Regions from separate parts of the Thermovenabulum sp. genome, predicted to be linked through region 3. Evidence: riboswitches for the same ligand, from Rfam matches in the RefSeq annotation. Region 3 holds a riboswitch; each other region holds the start of a gene.
What was found. A riboswitch is a leader RNA that binds a small molecule or an ion and turns the genes downstream of it on or off. The one in region 3 is predicted to bind cobalamin.
Positions count from the first base shown of each region.

Region 1: linked by a shared signal. The riboswitch ahead of ACPLOV_RS00950 (kinase) and the one ahead of ACPLOV_RS09195 (ECF transporter S component) in region 3 are both predicted to bind cobalamin.
Region 2: linked by a shared signal. The riboswitch ahead of ACPLOV_RS06610 (ABC transporter substrate-binding protein) and the one ahead of ACPLOV_RS09195 (ECF transporter S component) in region 3 are both predicted to bind cobalamin.

Region 1 is NZ_JBNARB010000001.1:199,395-203,756, forward strand. Features, by position in the region: gene megL (methionine gamma-lyase) at 1-173, opposite strand, end outside; gene ACPLOV_RS00935 (sigma 54-interacting transcriptional regulator) at 338-991, opposite strand; gene ACPLOV_RS00940 (sigma 54-interacting transcriptional regulator) at 988-1,920, opposite strand; cobalamin riboswitch at 2,041-2,209, shown strand; gene ACPLOV_RS00945 (hypothetical protein) at 2,167-2,292, shown strand; gene ACPLOV_RS00950 (kinase) at 2,294-3,109, shown strand; gene ACPLOV_RS00955 (cobyric acid synthase) at 3,135-4,362, shown strand, end outside.
Region 2 is NZ_JBNARB010000010.1:29,303-33,664, forward strand. Features, by position in the region: gene ACPLOV_RS06605 (FecCD family ABC transporter permease) at 1-855, opposite strand, end outside; gene ACPLOV_RS06610 (ABC transporter substrate-binding protein) at 871-1,839, opposite strand; cobalamin riboswitch at 1,996-2,172, opposite strand; gene ptsP (phosphoenolpyruvate--protein phosphotransferase) at 2,192-3,925, opposite strand; gene ACPLOV_RS06620 (bh protein) at 3,939-4,265, opposite strand; gene lpdA (dihydrolipoyl dehydrogenase) at 4,334-4,362, opposite strand, start outside.
Region 3 is NZ_JBNARB010000018.1:33,761-38,122, reverse strand. Features, by position in the region: gene ACPLOV_RS09210 (M20/M25/M40 family metallo-hydrolase) at 1-521, opposite strand, end outside; gene ACPLOV_RS09205 (cyclic 2,3-diphosphoglycerate synthase) at 720-2,009, opposite strand; gene ACPLOV_RS09200 (Spy/CpxP family protein refolding chaperone) at 2,317-2,787, shown strand; cobalamin riboswitch at 2,893-3,070, shown strand; gene ACPLOV_RS09195 (ECF transporter S component) at 3,167-3,658, shown strand; gene ACPLOV_RS09190 (alpha-ribazole kinase) at 3,648-4,362, shown strand, end outside.

The DNA of each region.
Region 1 (4,362 bases), on a different contig from region 3:
GGATTACCCAGTCTCGTGTATATATACCCGGCTTCTTCTCCGGCAAAGCGGCGCGCTCCCTGATCTACATTTTCAAATACAAAAGTTGAAGTCTGGTAGATGGGAGTTACGTGAGCTCCGGTAAAAGGGTCATGTTTTTGCCCCGCGTGAATAGCTTTTGTATTAAACCTCATAAAAGTCCCTCCAGGATATAGTTTTATTTTTGAATTATAGATCTGCAAAAACCGTACCTGTACCGCGGGGCTTTTATTAAGGGACAGTGGTAAGCAATTTAACCATATAAGGGATAATATGTGGTAAAAATATTTACCGATGGTAAAAAAATTTACCATATTAATTATTGAGAATCCTTTTTGCCGATCTCGTAAATTTTCATTTTGTTTATAATCGTAGCATGGGATACACCCAGAAGCCTGGCAGCTTCTCTTATGCTTTTGGATTTAGCCAGTGCATCCATTATAGCTTGTTTTTCTGCTTCTTCTACCGCTTCTTTTAGTCCTCTGCAGGATTTTTGAGCATTTTTCATTCTTCCCACTGTTGTTTCGCTGAATTCATCTTCTTTTAAAATTAGGTGTTCTTCTCTAATAAACTCTTCCTCACAAAGGTTTATGGCTCTTTCTATCACGTTAGAAAGTTCCCTTACGTTGCCCGGCCAGTCATATCTCATAAGTTTTTTGATAGCCTCGGGAGTGATATCTAAAAATTTTTTTCCCGCTTTTTGGCCGAGCTTTTTAACCAGGTGTCTTGCCAAAACGGGAATATCTTCTTTTCTTTCTCTAAGGGGAGGTATGATAATAGGAATAACGTTTAGCCTGTAATAAAGGTCCTCCCTGAATTTCCCCTCTTTCATTAATTTTTCCAGATCCCTGTTTGTGGCTGAAATTATCCGCACATCAACGGGGATTTCCTCATTTCCTCCTACCAGCCTGATTTTTCCTTCCTGCAGCACCCGGAGGAGTTTTACTTGAAGATGGGTGGAAAGTTCTCCTATCTCGTCAAGAAAAAGCGTACCCTTGTCAGCGTATTTAAAAAGTCCCTGCTTTCCCCCTTTTTCGCTCCGGTAAAGGCCCCTTCGTCATATCCAAAAAGTTCGCTCTCAAGGAGTGTATCGGGAATTGCAGCACAATTTACCGCTACAAAAGGCTTGTTCCTCCTTGGGCTTGCCATGTGAATTGACCGTGCAAAAAGTTCTTTGCCCGTTCCGCTTTCTCCGCGGATCAGGACGGTTGAATTCCCTTTTGCTGCTATTTTGGCTATTTCCTTTATCTTTTTTATCTTTTCACTTTCACCGAGGATTTCGTCAAAGGTTGTCATAGCCGGCTGGGTAAAAGAATACACCAGTTCCATTACGCTTTCTATATCTTGAAGGGAAGCCACAACCCCCACCGGGTTTCCTTCTTGATCGAGAATGGGTCGACCTGAAGTTATATAATGGCTTTTTACTCTTTCGCTGTTCAATACTATCTCCACATTATCGTAGCTTACGCCGGTTTTTAAAGTGTTTAACATTGGGATATCGGGTGCTAATATCTCGGCAACGGGTTTTCCTATGGCATCCTGGCCTTTTATCTTTAATATTTTCTCTGCTGCCGGGTTAAGAGCCGTAATTATGCCATTTTTATCTATGGCTATTATGCCTTCAACGGTAGCATCCAAAACAGCTTTGATTTCTTTTTCTTTTTTCTCCTGGGGCATCATCTTTATTCTTTCAACTTCTATTACATCTTTTTCCTTCATCAATTCATTTTTTAAAAAATCAAAAGAAAGTCCTTTTAAATTTTCAATTTTTATGCATGCATAACCGGGGCCGACTTCCATGGCTCTTAAATTTATATTGTATTTGCATAAAATTTTCAAAATATCCAGGGCCATTCCCACTCTATCCCGGGTTTTAACCATAAAACAAATCGATTCGTTCATTTGCATCACCTCTTTAATTTTATAAAAATTTATAAAAAATTTCTATAAAAACCGATTGGAAACTAATTGTTAAATTGTTGAAAAATACAAATATTTTATATTATAATAAAAGAAATACCGAATAAAAGGTTGCTCAAGGGTGCTAAAAGCTTAAAAGGGAAAGCGGTGAAAACCCGCTGCAGCCCCCGCTACTGTATACGGCGACGAATCCGAACCCCACTGGGAAACCGGGAAGGGCGGAGGAGGTTGACCCGTGAGCCAGGATACCTGCCCTTGAGGAATGCCGGTCCTTCGGAGGGAAGGAAAGGCATGGGTAAGTATGCTGTACCCCTGCCGAAGGCAGGGGTTATTAATTTTTATAAAGGGGGATAGGATGGTTGTAAGTTTTTTTTACCCGGGAAGCGCAGGGGAAATTTTACAGGGAAAAGTGGAGGGGAGGGACGTACTGGTTTCTTTTCCCGTAAATTTATATACCCGTGTTGAAATATTCGAAGGAGAGTTTAATGATAGGGAGGTAAAAGATTACGTTAAATCTTATAAGTTTTTTAAAAACATTTTAAAAAGGTGGGGAATGGATAGGGAAAAAAATCTTTGCTTTAAAATAAATTCAAAAATACCTAAGGGAAAGGGATTTGCGAGCAGTACGGCTGATTTATGTGCTCTGTACCACTGCCTCGTAAGATATTTTAAAAGGAAATTTGATATAACGGAATTAGTAGAAGAAGCTTTGAGAATAGAGCCTACGGACAGCATTGTATTTAACAGGGCAACCCTTTTTGATTATAAAAACGGGAAATATTATAAAATTTTGGGTGATTATATAAAATTTTACATATATGTATTCGAAGGAAAAGAGGAAGTGGATACAATAAAGTTTAATTTATCGGTTAAAGAACCCTTAGCTGAAGTTGATGACCTGGTACCGGTATTAATTCGGGGAATTGTGGAAAAAGATATTCGAAAAATTTCTCTGGTATCGACGGAGAGTATAAAAAGAAATCAAAAAAGGCTATATTACCCCATTCTTCAGGAAGTAGTAAGTATAATGAAAAAAACGGGAGGTCTTGGGATTATTGGCGGGCACAGCGGTAATTTTCTCGGAATTATATATGACCGGAAATTAGATTTTGATATAAAAATCGAAGGTTTTAAGAGTTACTGGGTAAATACTCTATCCAGAATCTATTAATAAAATAATTAAAGGAGTTGTTTATATGCGCATAATGGTTCAGGGAACTTCATCTTCCTGCGGCAAAAGCCTGGTTACAACTGCCCTGTGCCGGATTTTTGCCGAGGATGGTTACAGGGTATGTCCGTTTAAATCTCAGAACATGGCATTAAATTCTTATGTTACCGATGAAGGACTCGAAATGGGAAGGGCACAGGCTCTACAGGCTTTAGCCTGTAGGATAAAGCCCAAGGTGTATATGAATCCTATTTTATTAAAACCTACCACCGACAGGAAAAGCCAGGTAATTATTATGGGAAAGCCTTATAAAAACATGGATGCCGTGGAATATTTCAATTTTAAAAAAAGCCTTAAGGAAAAGATAAGGGAGATATATTCAGAGATAGAAAAACAATACGATATAATAGTGATAGAAGGGGCGGGAAGTCCTGCGGAGATAAACCTTAAGGAAGACGATTTTGTGAACATGGGGATGGCAGAAATAGCAAACTCCAATGTTCTCCTTGTGGGAGATATCGATAGGGGAGGAGTTTTTGCTTCAATATACGGAACATACATGCTGCTGGAAGAAAGCGAAAGAAAGAGGATAAAAGGAATAATAATAAATAAATTCCGGGGAGACAAGTCCTTATTAATGAGCGGTATTGAGATAATCGAGAATTTAATAGGTGTGCCGGTGATAGGTGTAATTCCGTATATTGATATAAGGCTGGAAGATGAGGATGGAATGGTCCAGTTAAATAATGTTTATAAAAATAAAATCAAAATATCGGTTATAAGGCTTCCGAGAATTTCCAATTCCTCCGATTTCAACCCCTTTCTTTTTGATGAAGATGTATCGCTATTTTATACGGATGATCCTGAGGAAATTGAAGATGCTGATATTGTTATTATCCCCGGCAGTAAGAACACCATTGAGGATTTAAGGTGGATGAAGAAAAAAGGACTTTTTAATAAACTCAAGGAACATAAAGGTATAATCTTTGGAATATGCGGTGGCTATCAGATGATGGGGAAAATAGTAATTGACGAGGAGGGCTGGGAGACAAAAAAGGGTGATTTTGAAGAGGGGTTGAATTTTTTTGATGGTATCACACACATAAAAGGGGAAAAGGTGTTGAGGAATGTAGAAGGTACCGCCCTTGGGAAAAGAGTCAGTGGCTACGAAATTCATATGGGTGAAACGGAAAATAACAAAAACCCGTTTGTTGAAATTCATAAAGAAGGCCAAATTATCTACGATGGAGATATGA
Region 2 (4,362 bases), on a different contig from region 3:
ATGGTCCGGGCCTATTATCAATCTTGAAATATGGGGTATAATGAGACCCACAAACCCAATTATACCACAAAAAGCAACTGCGGAAGCGGTAAGTAGAGAAGCTGAAATCAAACATAGTTTTTTTAATAATTCCACATCCACTCCGGTGAAAAAAGCGGTTTCTTCACCCAACTGCAAGACGTTCAGTCCTCTTAAAATAAAAAAACCCGCTAAAAATCCTGTTATTCCATAAGGAAGGTTAATAATCACTTCCTTCCATCCCTGATAAGAAAAGCTGCCCAGATGCCAGAAATAAATGTTTTTTAATTTTTCTCCTGAAGCATACATAAGAAACGACACGATAGCGGAAAGAAAACTGCTAACAGCAATTCCCGAAAGCAAAATCGAAAATGAAAGGGTTTTTCCACCAATTCGTGCTATAGACCATACGAGAAATACTGCAAAAAGAGCACCAAGAAAAGAAAAAAAAGGGGTCGCGTTCATTCCCAGAAAATTCATACCTTGAAAATACAAAATAGCCAACGAAGCCCCTAAGGACGCTCCCGATGACGCCCCAATCACGTAAGGATCGGTTAAAGGGTTCCTGAACATTCCCTGATAAATTACTCCTGCACAGGAAAGTTCAGCCCCCACAAGAAAAGAAAGTATTATCCTGGGAAGCCTGAAATTAAGTATTATAACTTTTTCCGCAAAAGTAAAGTTATATTCTCTTTTAGTAAATAAAGATAACAGGATAAGGGGTATCTTTTTTTCCGGTATATAAAAGGCACCCATGCTTATGGAAATTACGCTTCCCAGGAAAATTAATAATAATAGTAGAAAATATATATACTTTTTCGATATTTTACGGAACATCTTCCCCTCCGGTACTTATTTAAAAATCTCTGGATGTATTATTTTTGCAAATTGTTCCAACCCATCCACTAATCTCGGTGTTGGTCTTTGTATAATATTTTCATCCACGTAAAATACCTTGTCATTTTTAACTGCATTGATATTGCTCCAACCGGGTCTTTTAACAATATCTTCTTTTGTCTGTTCATTTGTACCGTTAGTACCGTGATGAGAAAATATTATAATATCAGGGTTCTTGGCTATTATTACTTCCTGTCCATAAACAGGATAAGGCTTATCCGAATCGCTTGCAATATTTTTCCCACCTGCTTTGGTTATAAGGTCATCCACAAAAGTCCCCGGCCCGACAGTGGTAATGGGTGAAGGCCATAATTCGTAAAATACTGTAGGTTTTTTATCTTCAGGTAAAGATGAAACTTTTTCTTTTACGGCATCTATTCTCTTTTTCAGAGAATCTACAAGTTCAATAGCATTCTTTTCTCTTCCGGTGGCTTTCCCTACGAGAATCAAGCTATCAAGCATGTCTTCGAGATTTTTCGGTTCCAGCACTATTACCGGTATTTTCAATTCTTCTAATCTTTTCACAGGCTTTTCATGCATGGTTGTGGCAAGTACAAGATCCGGATTTAGTGATATTATTTTTTCAATATTAGGATTTGAAAAATCTCCTATTTTCTCTTTACTTTTCGCTTCTTCGGGATAATCACAATAGTTTGTAACACCTACAACCTTATCGCCTAAACCCAAGGCAAATAATATTTCCGTATTGCTGGGCGATAAAGAAATTATCCTTAAGGGTTCCTTTTCGATCTTAACCTCCCTGCCAAGGCTGTCTTTTAACGTTACGGGAAAAGGCCCATTATTAGAATTTAAATTTTGTGAATTATTATTGCTGTTTTTGCTACAACCGGACAAAGCAACTACAATAATTGCTGCAACCAACAAAATTGTTAAGAGATTTTTGGTAATTATTTTGTTTTTCACGTTCTTCCTCCTATCTTATTGACATATTATTCAATTTATTATTGATTCAACCTTGAAAAATTACTTTTTTCTGTAACTAAAAAAAACCCAACCTTTCGGGAAGGAAAAGTTGGGTTTTTCTCCACTCATAAATGTACTCCCCCTTTCTTCCGAAGGTTCAGTACAAAACTTCAGGCAGGTCTCCTGGCTCCCGGTTCATCTTTCCTGCGCCTTCCCGGGGCATAACTCCCCAGTGGCAAACTGCAGTACATCACCGGTTACAGTGGCGGGACCGCTCAGGATTTTCACCTGATTCCCTTTTAAGCAATCTGCACCTGAAGCTGTATTCCTATTTATTTTATTCTAAAAACTATTATAAGTTAATTCCCTTTTTATTACAAGTTTCTTTTATTAGTAACCTGATTTCCTCAGGATTATCCATTAAAAGTACTTTTTCCGCCAGTTCTTTTGCTTCATCGTATTTAAAGGATCTTATTATCTTTTTGGCAAAAGGTATTGAAGTAGCGCTCATAGAAAATTCGTCAAGCCCCAAACCCAAAAGAAGCGGTACTGCCAGGGGTTCTCCTGCCATTTCCCCGCACATTCCCGTCCACTTTCCTTCCCTGTGCGAGGCATCAATGACATTCTTTATAAGCCTTATTATAGCAGGATTAAAGGGTTCATAAAGATAGGCAATTTTTTCGTTCATTCGGTCTACTGCCAATGTATACTGAATAAGGTCATTGGTCCCAATACTGAAAAAGTCCACTTCCTTTGCAAGAATATCCGCACACACTGCAGCAGAAGGAATTTCTACCATTATGCCTACTTCTATATTTTCATCGAAGGCTACTTTTTCCTTTTTCAGTTCTTCCATCGCTTCTTTTAATACCCGGTTAGCTTTTCTTATCTCGTCTATACCGGAAATCATTGGATACATAATCCTGATCTTGCCATGGGCGCTTGCTCGCAAAATCGCCCTTAATTGCACTTTAAATAAATCTTTTCTATCCAAACACAGCCTGATAGCTCTGAACCCTAAAAAAGGATTTAATTCTTCGGGCATTTCAAGATAGGGTAGTTTTTTATCTCCCCCTATGTCGAGGGTCCTTATTATTACCGGCTTACCCTGCATTGCCTCAGCTACTTCTTTATAAGCTTTATATTGTTCCTCTTCCGAGGGCATGTCCTCCCTATCCATATACAAAAACTCGGTTCTATACAGGCCAATACCCTCCGCTCCATTTTCCAAAGCACCTTTAACATCTTTGGGAGTACCTATATTTGCTGATAACTCTACCCTTCTTTTTTTATCTACAGTTTCGGCACTTAAAAAGAGAATTGCCTTCATTTCCTCTTTCATTTTTAAATACTCATCTTTTTTGTCCATGTAGTTTTTTAATGTGTCGCTATCGGGATTAACTATTAAGATTCCGTTTATACCATCTACAATAACCAGTTCTCCGTCCTTTACTTTTTCACTGACTTCCTGCAACCCAACTACAGCAGGAATTTCCAGCGATCTTGCCATAATGGCGGTATGAGAGGTTCTGCCACCCATGTCGGTAGCAAAGGCTAACACTTTATTTTTATCCAGCTGAGCGGTATCGGAAGGGGTTAAGTCCTTAGCCAGAACAATCACCGTATCATTTAACTCCGATAAGCTTTTTATTGGGATGCCTAAAATATTCTTAATTATCCTTTCCCCTACGTCTCTAATATCCGCTGCCCTCTCTCTCATGTATTCATCTTCCATAGAAGAAAAAATATCTATATATCCTTCAATTACCGTTTTAACTGCAAATTCAGCGCATAATTTTTCGTTTTTTATTTTCTCTTCAATCTCTGAAAATAGAACCGGGTCCTCTAAAACCATTAAATGGGCCTCGAAGATTCTGGCCTTGTCTTCTCCTAATTTTTCCAGAGCATTTTCTTTTATCCGTTGCAGTTGTTCTTTGGATAAATTTATGGATTTATTTAATTTTAGAAGTTCTGCCTCCACTTCATCCTCATTAACCCATCTCTGTTCAACTTTTACTTCAATGTTTTTATAAATAAAAGCTTTCCCAATAGCTATACCCGGTGAAGCTGCAATACCTTTATACATATTCTCCCCCCAACTATTCTTCTTTTTTTAAAATATCTTCTACCTCTTTTACAATTCGATAAGGTTTAGTAACTATTCTAATAGGCAGGGAAAGGATGAATTTTTTTAAATCCCCTTCCAGTTCTTTTGTCATCCTGTAAGGTTTCGTCAAAATCCTCTCAATAAAGTCAAAGGCGTAGTTTTCAAGAAGTTTTTCCCTTCTTATCTCAATTTCGCTGCCGCATTCCTCGCATTTTATCCTCTTCAAAATATTTCCTGCGTAATAAACTGTATGCGGGGTTTCTTTATTGCAATGTAGGCAAAAAAGTTCAGCCTCCATTTTCGAGGTCTTTCCATCCATACCCCGGACCTCCTGATGATTATTATAAATATACTATAACTTTTAATTTAAAAAGTTGCAACAATTTCCTAATTGATTTTATGTATTGGAATACCCA
Region 3 (4,362 bases):
TTTGAATTGCCTTCTTCATCCGCTACCGCCAGAAATACTATATTCCCCTTAAAACTTTCTATATTTTCCGTGATGAATTTTATAAGCCCTAATTCTACGGCTATCCCCGCCTTCATGTCAAAAATACCTCTTCCAAAAAGCCAATCATCCGAATATATATCCCTTTTGGTTTCTTCATCCAAATTTTTTGATAGTAGTTTTTCTTTTAGTTCATCGGGGTTATGGGCATAATCCTTTAAATTGCCGTAATCTTCTATGCCTACAGTATCCATGTGGCCTATGAGTATTACCGTATCGCTAGTCTTTTCTTTTTCACCCCTTACCACAGCAATTACATTTTTTCTTTGAAGCGCATCGTTTCTTACATCATATATCCTTAAATTCTCCGGATTTCTTTTAAAGTAATCAAAACCCTTCAGCTCCTGGTATATAACTTTTGCAATTTCCACTTCACCCTCCGTGCCCACTATACTGCTTTGGGCTGTAAATTTTTTTACCAGGTTTATAAGATACTCCCTCATTTTCAAACCGCCTTTCTATTTAAATAATCCAAATCCAAAATCTCTTTTCATTAATGGTTGCTTTTTAAAAATTCTTTTATCTCATTTTTAATATACTTTACTTTCATTATTAATAAAAGAAAAAAGTTAAAAAAACAAGCCCGAACTAAAAGGAAAGCTGCTGGCAATATACCAACAGCACAAAGTTTTACTTATACTTTATTCAAACCTTTTTAAAATCTGTTCCAATGTGGGTTCTCCTATCTCCTGTAATCTGTATTTTACCCTCACAGCAGGTTTATTTATTTTTATTATTCTTGTAAGATCTATGGGGGTTCCGATAATAACGGTATCACAATCGCAATTATTTATCGTTTCCTGCAGTTCCCTCATTTGCTCCTCGCCGTAGCCCATAGCGGGAAGAATTAGGGAAAGGTGCTTGTATTTTTCATAGGTGTCTTTTATACTTCCTACGGAGTATTTTCTGGGGTCTACTATCTCGGAAGCACCGTATTTTTTGGCGGCAACATATCCTGCTCCGTAAGTCATTTCCCCGTGGGTCAACGTGGGACCATCTTCAATGACCAGCACCCTTTTGCCTTTAATCTTTTCCGGATCTTCCACAAATATGGGCGAAGCAGCTTCCACCACCATTGCATTGGGATTTACCGCTTCTATGCTCTTTCTTACCGCGTCTATTCCCTCCGGCGAAGCGGTATCTATTTTATTTATCACCAGAACATCGGCCATCCTCAAGTTGGTTTCGCCGGGATGGTATTTCATTTCATGTCCCGGCCTGTGAGGATCTACCAGTACGATGTGAAGGTCCGACCTGTAAAAGGGAAAATCGTTATTGCCGCCATCCCATACGATAATATCCGCTTCTTTTTCCGCCTCTCTTAAAATCACTTCGTAATCCACCCCAGCGTAGACCACTATGCCCATATCGATGTGGGGCTCGTATTCCTCTCTTTCTTCAATGGTACATTTATGGAAATCCAGGTCCTCATAGGAGGCAAATCTCTGGCAAATCTGTTTGGATAAATCCCCGTAGGGCATGGGATGTCTTACAGCCACAACTTTTTTACCCATATCCTTTAAAACTTTGCAAACCTTTCTGGTCGTTTGACTCTTCCCCACTCCCGTTCTCACGGCGCAAACGGAAACTACCGGTTTTGTAGATTTAAGCATGGTGCTTTTAGGCCCGAGAAGCTTGAAATCCGCTCCTGCACTTAAAGCCCTTGAGGCTTTATGCATAACTTCCTCATGGGATACATCGCTGTAGGCAAAAACCACTTCATGGATATTAAGATCTTTAATAAGGCTTTCTAACTGTTCTTCAGGATATATGGGAATTCCATCCCTGTATAAATCTCCCGCCAGATCAGAAGGGTACTTTCTTCCTTCAATATTCGGTATTTGAGTTGCGGTAAATGCCACCACTTCATATTGTTCATTGTTCCTGAAATAGGTGTTGAAAACGTGAAAGTCCCTCCCCGCTGCTCCCATTATTAAAACCCGTCTTTTCAATAAAACCCCTCCCTTTTGAATTAATCTGGTGAATTATTTTAGCAAATTCCATGCCAGCATTGATTCGTTTTAAAAAACCATAATTTCCTAAATTATTCTTTAAAAAAATTAAATTAAACGCAAAATATTTTTGCATTGCGCAAAATTTAATTGCATTTTTCCATGCAGACAAACATTTTATTTACTTTTTTAATAAAATTTTTATAATTTGTTTTTATTTTCATCACAAAATCATCATAAATTAGGTCTATACTAATAATGACAAACAAAAAAAGGAGGGATTCCCTTGAAGAAAAAACTGCTTGTAATGGGGATTCTATTGGTTTTCGTCCTGAGCGCTGCTTCCTTAGCATATGCATTCCCCGGATATGGACCGGGCAAAGGTCAGGCTCTGAAGGACCTGAATCTCACCGATGAACAGATTAAAAAAATAACGGACATTAGAACTCAATACTTTGACAAAATGCTATTTCTTCGAAATGAAATGGCCAAATTGAATTTTGAGCTTAGAAATCTTTACCTGCAAAATAACCCGGATCAGAAATTAATTGACGATAAGATAGCAAAAATTAATGAGCTCAAGGATAAAATGCTTTCTTTAAAACAGGAAGAATTTGAAAAAATAAAAGGAGTTTTAACTGCACAGCAGCTTTCAAAGCTTCAAAACCAGCAAGGCCTACCCGGGGGAATTAGAGGAAAAGCCGGAAAAGGTTTTGGAGTAAAAGGTTTCGGTCGCGGTTTTTGTCCATTATATTAACCTTTAATTTTTATGCCCTTCGGGGCTTTTTTTATTTTCTTTTTTAATTGACTTTTGAGTTTTATTTTAATATAATTTTTTTGAAAAATTATTTTTTTGAAAATTAAAATAGCACAGCTTTAAGGTGCCCCTTTGTGGGGAGAATAGGGAAGTCCGGTGAGATTCCGGCGCGGACCCGCCACTGTAAGGGGGATGTTCCTTACAAAAAGCCACTGGAAAAACCGGGAAGGCGTAAGGAAAAATGAACCCGAGCCAGGAGACCTGCCTTAAAGCAGTACCGGTGGATGATGGCAAAGTCCACGGTCTAATAAATTAGACTGTGGACTTTTTATTTTTGAGTTCAAAAATGTAATTTAAAATTATAACGGAGGTGCTTTTTATGTCGGATAATGTCAGAAAAGTAATTTACATGGCCTTATTTATTGCATTAAGCTACCTGGGGGCAAATATTAAAATGTTAAGCCCAACGGGCACCGTAGCCTTAGATTCCATGCCCGGCTTTTTAGCAGCTCTGGTAATTGGCCCCGTTAGCGGAGCCTTCTGTGCGTTTTTGGGGCATATATTTACCAGCCTTCTTTCTGGCTTTCCCCTCACCTTTCCGTTACACCTTTTGATAGGGGTAGAAATGGGTATTTTTGCCTATATCTTTGGAAAGGTATATAAGAAAAACAGCTTAATCGGCGATGCAGTATGCATATTGCTAAACGGAATCATCGCACCTGCCAGTTTTATCCCCCTTAAAGGATTCGGGATTCCTTTCTTTTTAGCTATGGTATTACCCCTGCTTTTTGCATCATTTATAAATATCATTCTTGCCGATTTAGTGTTCAGAGGATTAAAAAAGCTGTCGGGTGATAAAAATGTCTTCTGAACTTTTTAACCAGATAAAAACTTATAGAGACGTTTCTTTAATAAAACTGCGGGACCGCACGCTTCTTGTCATAGCCTGCGATTCCGCGGGGGGGATTGGGGAAAAAGAGATGGATGCTGTAAAGGTATCCCCCTACATACTTGGAAGATTCACTTCCAGGGTTTCTTTAATGGAGATAATCTCAATTAATGCTCACCCTATCTCATTAAGCATCACCATTTGCGCGGAGCCCCATCCCACGGGGGACCTTATTCTCAATGGAATTAAAGACGAACTAAAAGAGATTGGATTACAGGATATTTCCTTTACCATCAGCACGGAAAAAAATATTAAAACCGTACAAACCGGTTTGGGTGTTACATGCATAGGTCTTTGTAAAAATGATAACCTTCTTCTGGGAAAGGTTCAAAAGGGTGATAAAATATACATTGCCGGTATACCAAAAATAGGCAAAGAGGTCAATTTAAATGACCCGGAAATTTTCGACTTAAAAACACTGTTAAAACTTAAAGAATTAAAAAACGTAAAAGAAATAATTCCGGTTGGTTCAAAGGGGGTTCTGGGAGAGTTAGAAAACTTTTCTATTTGCAATTCCCTTAAATATAAGCTTTTTAATCCATTACCAATTGATATAAAAAAGTCCGCCGGACCTTCCACCTGTGCTATAATTTTTTCTACGGACACGCTGAAATCCGAGTTTCGAG